DNA from 4 places in the Streptomyces graminofaciens genome. Region 1 is predicted to be linked to each of the others. Evidence: riboswitches for the same ligand, from Rfam matches in the RefSeq annotation. Region 1 holds a riboswitch; each other region holds the start of a gene.
What was found. A riboswitch is a leader RNA that binds a small molecule or an ion and turns the genes downstream of it on or off. The one in region 1 is predicted to bind cobalamin.
Positions count from the first base shown of each region.

Region 2: linked by a shared signal. The riboswitch ahead of SGFS_RS43220 (cobalamin biosynthesis protein) and the one ahead of SGFS_RS06620 (FecCD family ABC transporter permease) in region 1 are both predicted to bind cobalamin.
Region 3: linked by a shared signal. The riboswitch ahead of SGFS_RS47235 (energy-coupling factor ABC transporter permease) and the one ahead of SGFS_RS06620 (FecCD family ABC transporter permease) in region 1 are both predicted to bind cobalamin.
Region 4: linked by a shared signal. The riboswitch ahead of SGFS_RS21345 (ribonucleoside-diphosphate reductase subunit alpha) and the one ahead of SGFS_RS06620 (FecCD family ABC transporter permease) in region 1 are both predicted to bind cobalamin.

Region 1 covers NZ_AP018448.1:1,462,365-1,464,556, forward strand. Annotated here, with positions in the region: gene SGFS_RS06615 (hypothetical protein) at 1-787, shown strand, start outside; cobalamin riboswitch at 835-959, shown strand; gene SGFS_RS06620 (FecCD family ABC transporter permease) at 1,070-2,128, shown strand; gene SGFS_RS06625 (ABC transporter ATP-binding protein) at 2,131-2,192, shown strand, end outside.
Region 2 covers NZ_AP018448.1:9,821,438-9,823,629, reverse strand. Annotated here, with positions in the region: gene SGFS_RS43230 (inorganic phosphate transporter) at 1-279, shown strand, start outside; gene SGFS_RS43225 (hypothetical protein) at 318-539, shown strand; cobalamin riboswitch at 964-1,084, shown strand; gene SGFS_RS43220 (cobalamin biosynthesis protein) at 1,183-2,160, shown strand; gene SGFS_RS43215 (cobyric acid synthase) at 2,157-2,192, shown strand, end outside.
Region 3 covers NZ_AP018448.1:10,706,205-10,708,396, forward strand. Annotated here, with positions in the region: gene SGFS_RS47230 (energy-coupling factor ABC transporter substrate-binding protein) at 1-299, opposite strand, end outside; gene SGFS_RS47235 (energy-coupling factor ABC transporter permease) at 296-997, opposite strand; cobalamin riboswitch at 1,028-1,210, opposite strand; partial or broken gene SGFS_RS47240 (allantoin permease) at 1,403-2,032, opposite strand; partial or broken gene SGFS_RS47245 (hypothetical protein) at 2,159-2,192, opposite strand, start outside.
Region 4 covers NZ_AP018448.1:5,029,901-5,032,092, reverse strand. Annotated here, with positions in the region: gene SGFS_RS21345 (ribonucleoside-diphosphate reductase subunit alpha) at 1-1,079, opposite strand, end outside; cobalamin riboswitch at 1,204-1,327, opposite strand; gene SGFS_RS21340 (GNAT family N-acetyltransferase) at 1,390-1,896, opposite strand; gene SGFS_RS21335 (nucleoside hydrolase) at 1,997-2,192, opposite strand, start outside.

The DNA of each region.
Region 1 (2,192 bases):
CGGCGCGGTCCTGCTCTCGTCCGGCTGCACGGGCGGCAGCGACTCCGACGCCTCGGCCTCGGAGTCCCCCTCGGCGACCGACAGCCCGAGCCCCACGCCCACCCCGTCCGTCACACCCCCGTACCCGACCGGCGCCGACGGCTGCCACGACAACAGCGGCTGGACGTCGGACGAGGTCAGGACCTGGCTGCAGATTCAGGCCAGGGCCTCCGACGTCGAGACGTCGAAGGACGTGGCGGTCGGTCCGGTCCAGGAAGGGTTCGACGGCCCGCTGTGCGAACCGGTCACCGTTCAGGTGGAGTTCTGGAAACTCACCTACGGCTCGCCGTCGGAGAAGGAGAAGAGCGACCCCGGCACCCCGGACTTCTACTTCGCGATGGAACGGGCGAAGCGCACCCGGCTGCGCACCGACGGGAGCGGGGAACAGCAGGTCACGGCACCGAAGAAACTGTACGCCGACGACCGCAGCGTCTGTGTCGGCGCGCTGGTGACCGTGACCGCCGGCAAGCCGCTCAGCGAGAAGGAACTGCCGGAGTCGATCAAGCTGTCGGACGCCGCCTACGGCAACAACGACACCGTGGAGTTCCGCACCGAGCGCGTCGCCGTCTACGAACTCACGCGCCCGAAGGCGGCGCACGTCTGCAATCCCGAGGGCAAGCCGACGGCCGACCCCGACAAGGTGCCCGCCCCCACAGCTGAGCCCGAGCCCACGTCGGACCCCTACGGCTACGACCCGCTCCCGCTGCCCACCTTGGACCCGGCCACGCCCACCATGAGCTTCGGCTGACCGTCGCGGGCGCCAACCTGCCCGAACAGCGGTTCGGCCCCGTTTGCTACGCTCCCCGAGCCTCCCGTGGGGGAAGTCCGGTGAGATTCCGGCGCTGACCCGCAGCGGTGTGCGTGGGGACCTGGTGGTCCGTCGCGCGAGCCCGATTGCCCATGGGAGGTGTGCGACCCGTTGACTGCTCGCCGTGGACTGCGAGAGGGGACCGCGCGGCCGGTGGGCCGTACGGGCTGCCTCCCTGCTTGACGTTCATCAGGCGGCCCCAGGTGAAGGACCGCCCCGACCGTGCGCCACCGCCCCGCCACCCCCAGCCGAACACCCCTCCCGCCGCTGGTCGTCGGGCTGTCGGTGTTACTGATCGTCTCGCTCGTGTGCGGCGTCGGGCTCGGGGCGGCCGGACTCGGCTGGGCGGAGGTCTTCCGGTTCCTCTGGGCGGGGCTCACCGGCGGCAGCATCCACGCGGATGACATCGCCTCGTACACCATCGTGTGGGAGATCCGGCTGCCCCGCGTCGTGCTGGGCGCCGTCGTCGGGGCGGGGCTGTCGGCCGTCGGCGTCGCCGTGCAGGCGATGGTGCGCAACGCGCTCGCCGATCCGTTCGTGCTGGGCATCTCGTCGGGGGCCGCGGTCGGCGCCAACGCGGTCATCCTGCTCGGCGCGTTCGCCGGGCTCGGGGTGTGGGCGCTGTCCGTGTCCGCGTTCGCCTCGGCGCTGGCCGCGATGGTGCTGGTGTACACCGTGGCCCAATCGCAGCACGGGCTGACCCCGCTGAGGCTGGTGCTCACCGGCACGGCCCTGGCGTACGGCTTCGAGGCCGTCACCACCGTCATGGTGTTCGGCGCCGCCCGGGGTGAGGCGGCCCGCTCGGCGATGATGTGGCTGCTGGGGAGTCTGGGCGGGGCGACCTGGGCGCAGGTGCCGCTCGCCGCCGTGACCGTGGCGGCCGGCTGGGCGTGGCTGCGCCTGCGGGCCGAGGCACTCAACGCCCTCGCCATGGGCGACGAGACGTCCGCCGCGCTCGGTGTGCAACCCGGCCGCCTGCGCCGGGAGTTGTTCCTCGTCACCGCCGCCGTGACCGGGACCGTCGTCGCGGTCAGCGGGGCCATCGGGTTCGTCGGGCTGATGGTGCCGCATGTCGTACGGATGCTGGTCGGCGCCGATCACCGCCGGGTGCTGGCCGTGGCCCCGCTCGCCGGAGCCGTCCTGCTGGTGTGGGCAGATCTGCTCTCCCGGCTGCTGCTCGCGCCCGCCGAGCTGCCCGTCGGGGTGATCACCGCCGTGGTCGGGGTGCCCGCGTTCCTGCTGCTGATGCGGCGCGGCGGCTATGCGTTCGGAGGCCGGTGACCATGAGGCTCGACATCGACGGGGTGACGGTCGAGGCGGCCGGGGCCCGCATCGTCGACGACAT
Region 2 (2,192 bases), 8.4 Mb from region 1:
TTCGGCGGCTGGGGCACCGGTCTGGTCGCCGTCTTCCTCATCGCCTCCAGCGCCGCGATCTGGATGATCTCGCGCCGCGAGGTGGTCGATCACACGAACGTGAACGACTCCGAGGAACCCCCCGGTGTGGTTACCGCGGCGATCGCCGCCGTCACCCCGCCGCCGGTCGGCACGGTCGCCGAGGACCTCACGGCCACGATCCCGGCCCCGGCGACCGCCGCGGCCGCCACCGCCGCCGAGACCCCGGCGAACCCGTCGGCGCCGACACCGGCCGTCTGAGCCCCGCGACTCCCGCGACCCCCTGAGGAAGAATCACCATGCACATCGACTGGGCAGCCCTCGGCTCCGTCTTCGGAGTCAGCCTCGTGGTGACCGTGGCCCTCGTCGGCCTGTTCACCCTCGGCATCGTCGGCCTCTCCAAGCGTGAGACCGCCACGGCCGCCGGCAACTCGGCGGCACTCCCCACGACAGCGGCGTACGCCTGCTTCGCGGCGTGCGCGGCGGCGGTGGCCTACGGGATCTATCTGATCATGGCCTGACGCCACGCCGCTCCTGCGGCACCTGGCACAAAGCCCTCACGGTGAATTCGATCACCGTGAGGGCTTTTGTCTGCGTCGGCATCGCGGTTACGACCACCAGCCGGAGCACCTCGAGCCCCTCTCGTCGACGACCCAGTGGGTCCTGCCGGCCGCGGCCGGCAGGACGAGCACGGGGCCTTCGCCCCCGTTTCGAGTCACGCGCCAGAACGTGTCCCTCCGCCGCGCGGGCGCGGTGGAGGGCCGGCCACACCCGGCGCGTCTCCCCGCGTTGAACGACCCGATGCCGCTCGTCGGCGCTCGGCTTTCGTACTGCCGTTCCCGCAGATTCGGGCGCCTGACGATATTTCAGCGATGTGGGGCTCAGCACACCACTACGCCGCAGGTCAACGGCGAGTTGACGGGTCTTCCGGGGGCGTGGTGGACTGCCGGGGCCATGTACGACGGCAGGAGAGGAAGCCGGTGCGAGTCCGGCGCGGTCCCGCCACTGTCACCGGGGAAGAACCTTCCCGGGAGCCAGGAACTCTCGCCGTCGGTCTCGTCGAACCAGGGCGTGGACACCCTGAGTGAGGACATATCGCCATGCGCGGCTGCCGTTCGAGCTTCAGTACCTGGCCCTTTCCCGACCTCCCGATCGGCTGACCGCATGCGTGCCGATCGCGTCTTCGCGTACGGCGCCGCCGCCGGCCTCCTCGGCGACCTGCTGCTCGGCGATCCTCGCCGGGGGCATCCGGTCGCCGCGTTCGGGCGGGCCGCGGGTGCCGTGGAGCGGGTGTTGTGGCGGGACCACCGGGGGTGGGGGGCGCTGCACACCGCCGTGTGCGCGGGGGGCGCCGTGGCGTTGGGCGCCTTGGCCGCGTCTGCGGCACGGCCGTCCCGTACCGCTTCCGTCGCGTTGACCGCCGCCACCACCTGGGCCGTCGTCGGGGGGACTTCCCTCGGGCGGGAGGCCCGGGCCATCGGGCATGCCCTGGAGACGGGGGATGTCGAGGCCGCCCGGGCGCGGTTGCCCCATCTGTGCGGGCGGGATCCGCAGGCGCTCGACGCCGACGGGATCGCCCGGGCCGTCGTCGAGTCCGTTGCCGAGAACACCTCCGACGCGGTGGTGGGGGCGTTGGTGTGGGGGGCCGTGGGGGGTGTGCCTGGGCTCGTCGGGTTTCGGGCCGTCAACACGCTCGATGCGATGGTCGGGCACAAGTCGCCTCGCCATCGGCGGTACGGGTGGGCTTCGGCTCGGCTGGACGACGTCGCCGGGTGGCCGGGGGCCCGGCTCACCGCTGTGCTCGCCGGCGTCGCCGGGGGTGACCGCCGTGGGGCCGTACGGGCCTGGCGTGCCGATGCCCGGAAGCATCCGAGTCCCAACGCCGGGCCTGTGGAGGCGTCGTTCGCGGGGGCGCTGGGGGTGCGGCTGGGTGGGACGTTGTCGTACGGGGGGCGGGTCGAGCACCGGCCTGTGCTGAATGGGGAGGGGCGGGCTGTGGTGGTCGGGGACATCGAGCGGGCCGTTCGGTTGTCCCGGCGGGTGAGTTGGCTGGCGTTGGGGGTCAGTGCGGGTGGCGCGTTGCTGCGGAACCGGGTCATGAGGCGCCCGGCACAGCGGATGCGGTCGGGGGGTGCCTCATGACCGGTGGGGGTCTGCTCGTCGCCGGGACCACC
Region 3 (2,192 bases), 9.2 Mb from region 1:
CGCTGCTCGCCCTGGCGCCGCCCCCGGTGCAGACCGAAGTAGTAGGCGAGGACGCCCGCGCCCAGTGCCGCCTGGAGGGAGAACAGCGCCGACTCGATCTCGCCCGACGGCGGCTCGTACAACGGCGAGAACCACGGCTTGTAGTCCGGCTCCATCTCGGTGATCGCCGTCTCGGCCTCGCCGTCGGCGCCCGTGAACGGCTCCTTCTTGTGGTCGCCGAGTCCGAGGGCCAGCGGCAGCACGGCGAGCGCGGCCACGACGAGCAGCAGCAGGGCGTTGATCTTCGTGTTCCGGCTCATCGGGCCACCGCCTCGCTACCTGTCGGGTTCTGCTTGCCGGTCAGCAGCACGCCGAGCCGGGTCAGTTCACCCTTGCTCGACTGCACCAGCAGACGCATCACCAGCACCGTGAGGAGCCCCTCGCTCACCGCGAGCGGGAGCTGGGTGACGGCGAAGATGGAGCCGAACTTGCCGAGCGCGCCCACGAAGCCGCTGCTCGGGTCGGGGAACGCGAGCGCCAACTGCACGCTGGTGACGCAGTAGGTGACCAGGTCGGCGAGGAACGCGCCGAAGAACACCGCCACCATCAGCGGCACGTCGTACCGCCGCAGCAGCCGGTAGATCGCGTAACCGGCCCAGGGGCCGACGATCGCCATCGAGAAGACGTTGGCGCCGAGCGTGGTCAGACCGCCGTGCGCGAGGAGCAGCGCCTGGAAGAGCAGGGTGATGGTGCCGAGGACCGCCATGATGGGTGGCCGGAACAGGATGGCGCCGAGCCCCGTGCCGGTGGGGTGCGAGCAGCTCCCGGTCACGGACGGCAGTTTCAGCGCGGACAGGACGAACGTGAAGGCACCGGACGCGCCGAGGAGCAGGGTGCTCTCGGGGTGCTCCCTGACCTCACGGGTGAGTGAACGGACTCCGTGGACGACGAACGGCGCGGATGCGACACTCCAGGCGATCGCGTGCGCCGGCGGCAGAAACCCCTCGGCTATGTGCATGGCTCAGCAGACCCTCTCCAGCACCTCGTGGATGGTTGACGTGCCTTGGCCGGTCTCCTGGCTGACGGGTACCACCGCCCATGCTCCGCCTTCCCGGGTCCGAGGACCCAGTGGCTGTCCGTGAGGACTGGAGCCGGACTTCCCGATCACAGTGGCGAGGGCCGCACCGGCATCACACCGGATTTCCCGTTCACCAAGGCGTGGCGACAGTAGTGCCCGCACAAGGCCTCTGACAAGCGGCAACGAGGGGCGCGCGGACGGCGCCGGACGGCTCGAACCCCGGCGCACGCCCCAACGGCCCCGCGCGGCACAGGAGTAGGCCGACCGCCGTGCTCCCGTGCTCAAGGAGGCATGGAGAGGTGGGGCCGGGCGGCGGGGCTTCTGCGCACCGCCCGACCCCGGGGCTCAGACGGCCGACGGCTGCGCGGGCAGCACGTGGTCGCCGACCTTGTCCGTGCTCAGGCACAGCGAGCAGACCATCGCGTCGTGGGTCCGGCAGGCGGCCAGGTCGGGGCGCTCGTAGGGCTGGTGGCAGACATGGCAGTCGTACGTCGTCGCGCTGGGGTTGCCCGCCGAGTCGAGCAGCGGCTCGTCGATGCCGTCGTCGGTGCGGCGCAGGTAGTACCTGCCCTTGGTGACGACGGCCATCAGCGGAGTGAGGACGAACGCGATGACGGCGGCGGCCACGGGGGAGTAAGGCTGGAGCGTGTCGCCCAGTGCGTGGAAGTACATGGCGATCGACAGACCGGAGGCGGCGACGAAGGCCACGACTCCGACCGGGTTGACGGCGTGGAGCATGCCCCGGCGGAACTCGGGCTGGAGCGGGGAGAGCTTCAGCAGGTACTTGTTGATGCCGATGCCGATGCCGATGCCGATGCCGATGCCGATGCCGATGCCGATGCCGATGCCGATGTCGGTGGCGACGGTGACGACCCAGGCGATCGCGCAGTTCGAGCAGAAGCCGAGGATGCTGTTGAGGAAGCTGAACATGTCGGCTTCCATCAGGGCCAGCGCGAAGCCCAGGTTGACCAGGACGAGTGCGTGCACTGTCATGTGCGCGTACCAGCGCTCCAACTCGGCTGTGGCCAACTCGGCTGTGGTGACCGCCGGGTCGTGGTGGGGGATCGTCAAGGAGAAACCGCTGTCACCGCGCTCGATCGGACCGTCGGCCGGCAGCCGCGCCGGCGCCGTCCGC
Region 4 (2,192 bases), 3.6 Mb from region 1:
AACAGCGACCACTGCTCGTCGGCGTTCACCCGGCGCATGAACTCGTCCGGGATCCAGTGCGCCAGGTTCAGGTTGTGCGTACGCCGGGCGTCCTCACCCGTGTTGTCGCGCAGCTCCAGGAACTCCTCGATGTCGGAGTGCCAGGTCTCCAGGTAGACCGCGGCCGCGCCCTTGCGCCGCCCGCCCTGGTTCACCGCGGCGACCGAGGCGTCCAGCGTCTTCAGGAACGGCACGATGCCGTTGGAGTGCCCGTTGGTACCCCGGATCAGCGAACCGCGCGAGCGGATCCGGGAGTACGACAGCCCGATGCCGCCCGCGTGCTTCGAGAGACGGGCCACCTGGTGGTAGCGGTCGTAGATGGAGTCCAGCTCGTCCAGTGGGGAGTCGAGGAGGTAGCAGGACGACATCTGGGGGTGTCGCGTACCCGAGTTGAAGAGCGTCGGGGAGGAGGGGAGGTAGTCGAGGCGGCTCATGAGCCCGTAGAGCGCGGCGACTTCGTCGACGGAACGAGCGGTGTCGTCCTCGGCGAGGCCGCTCGCCACCCGCAGCATGAAGTGCTGGGGCGTCTCGACGACCTTGCGGGTGATCGGGTGCCGGAGCAGATAGCGGCTGTGCAGCGTGCGCAGGCCGAAGTAGCCGAAGCGGTCGTCGCCGGCCGGGTCGACGAGCGCGTCGAGGCGCTCGGCGTGGACGCGTACGAACTCCGCCGTGCGGTCGGCGACGAGGCCCTCACGGTGCCCCACGACGATGGACTGCGTGAACGTCGTGACGCCCTGCGAGGCGGCCTCGGCGCGGACGCTGACGGCCAACAGCCGGGCGGCCAGCTTGGAGTAGGCGGGGTCCTCGGAGATGAGGCCGGCGGCCGCCTCCGTGGCCAGCTCGCGCAGCTCCGCCTCGTCCGCCCGCGCGGACCGGCCGCGCAGCGCGGCGGCGGCGACCCGGCCGGGGTCGGCGTCGGGGAGGTCGGCGGTCAGCTCGGTCAGGGTCCGCAGCAACGCGGTACCGGGACCGTCGGTCTCCGTCACCGGGGCGGCCGAAGCCGGGGCAACTGAAGCCGGGTCGGCTGGCGCGATGGTCACGTGGGGCTCTCCCTCGCTCGGCAGTGGACCTGGTGAAGGGCAGGCGGCAGCACACGAGCGCACGGGGGCGTCGCGTCCACCGGCCCACTCCACGAGGCCCGGACGTCAGGGCACCCGGACCGGTCGGCCGGGCGCGCTGTCGGCAGGTCCTCGGACTGAACAGGCGTGCAAATACACGCAAGTACACCGTTGCGGGACAGTTCCGGATTCGCGCCGGATTCCCCTGCGGCGACAGCGAGCATGAGCATACATCTTGTGTCGGGCTGCGGGGTCACCCCCAGATGTTGTGTCACGTCGACTTCGGAGCGTGTCAGAGCGTCAACTCATAGGTGAGGAGCATGATGTCGTCGAGGTGTGGAACGGGGTTCCAGTCGCGCTCGGGTGTACGAGTGAAGCCCAGACGTTCGTAGATGCGATGGGCGGTGCGCATGGTCCGCTGGGTCGACAGCACGAGGCGTACGCAGCCCTCCACGGCCCGGGCGCGCTCGACGCAGGTACGCACCAGAGCCTCGCCGATGCCTCGACCGCGCATCTCCGGGGCGACCGCGAGCATACGTATTTCGGCCTCTCCCGCACGGGCGATGTCGGCCATGGGGCCACCGGCCGGGACGAAGGTCACACCGCCGAGCACCCGACCGTCCGCCACGGCGACGAGCACCTCGGCCGCGGCGGCCCGCTTGGCCACGTCACGCAGCTCGCCGAGGTACTCGTCGCTCTCTCCGAAGTCCAGCAGTCCGTCGCCCAGGTAGGCCTGAGCGGTGATCTCGCCGAGGGTGGCGTACTCGTCGGCAGCCACCTGCCTGATCGTGATGTCCATGCGTCGCAGTGTGCAGCAGCGGACGCGGATGGGGCCCGGCGTTTTCCACAGGGGCGAGGGATAGTCCTATGAGCAGATCGCTAGAGGGTGGTGGCCGCCATCAGACGGTGGCAGGCCACTGCGGAAGCGTCGCCACGAAGTCCTTGGAGAAGTCGCGGGTGCCGGGGCCCAGGGCGACGCGGCCGGTGGCGCGCAGGCGGGCGGTCAGGGCGGGGGACTCGGAGTAGTAGACCCGCCGGGCTTCCGCGGGTACGAACACGGTCTGACCGCGGGTGAGTTCGCTGGCGCACTCGACG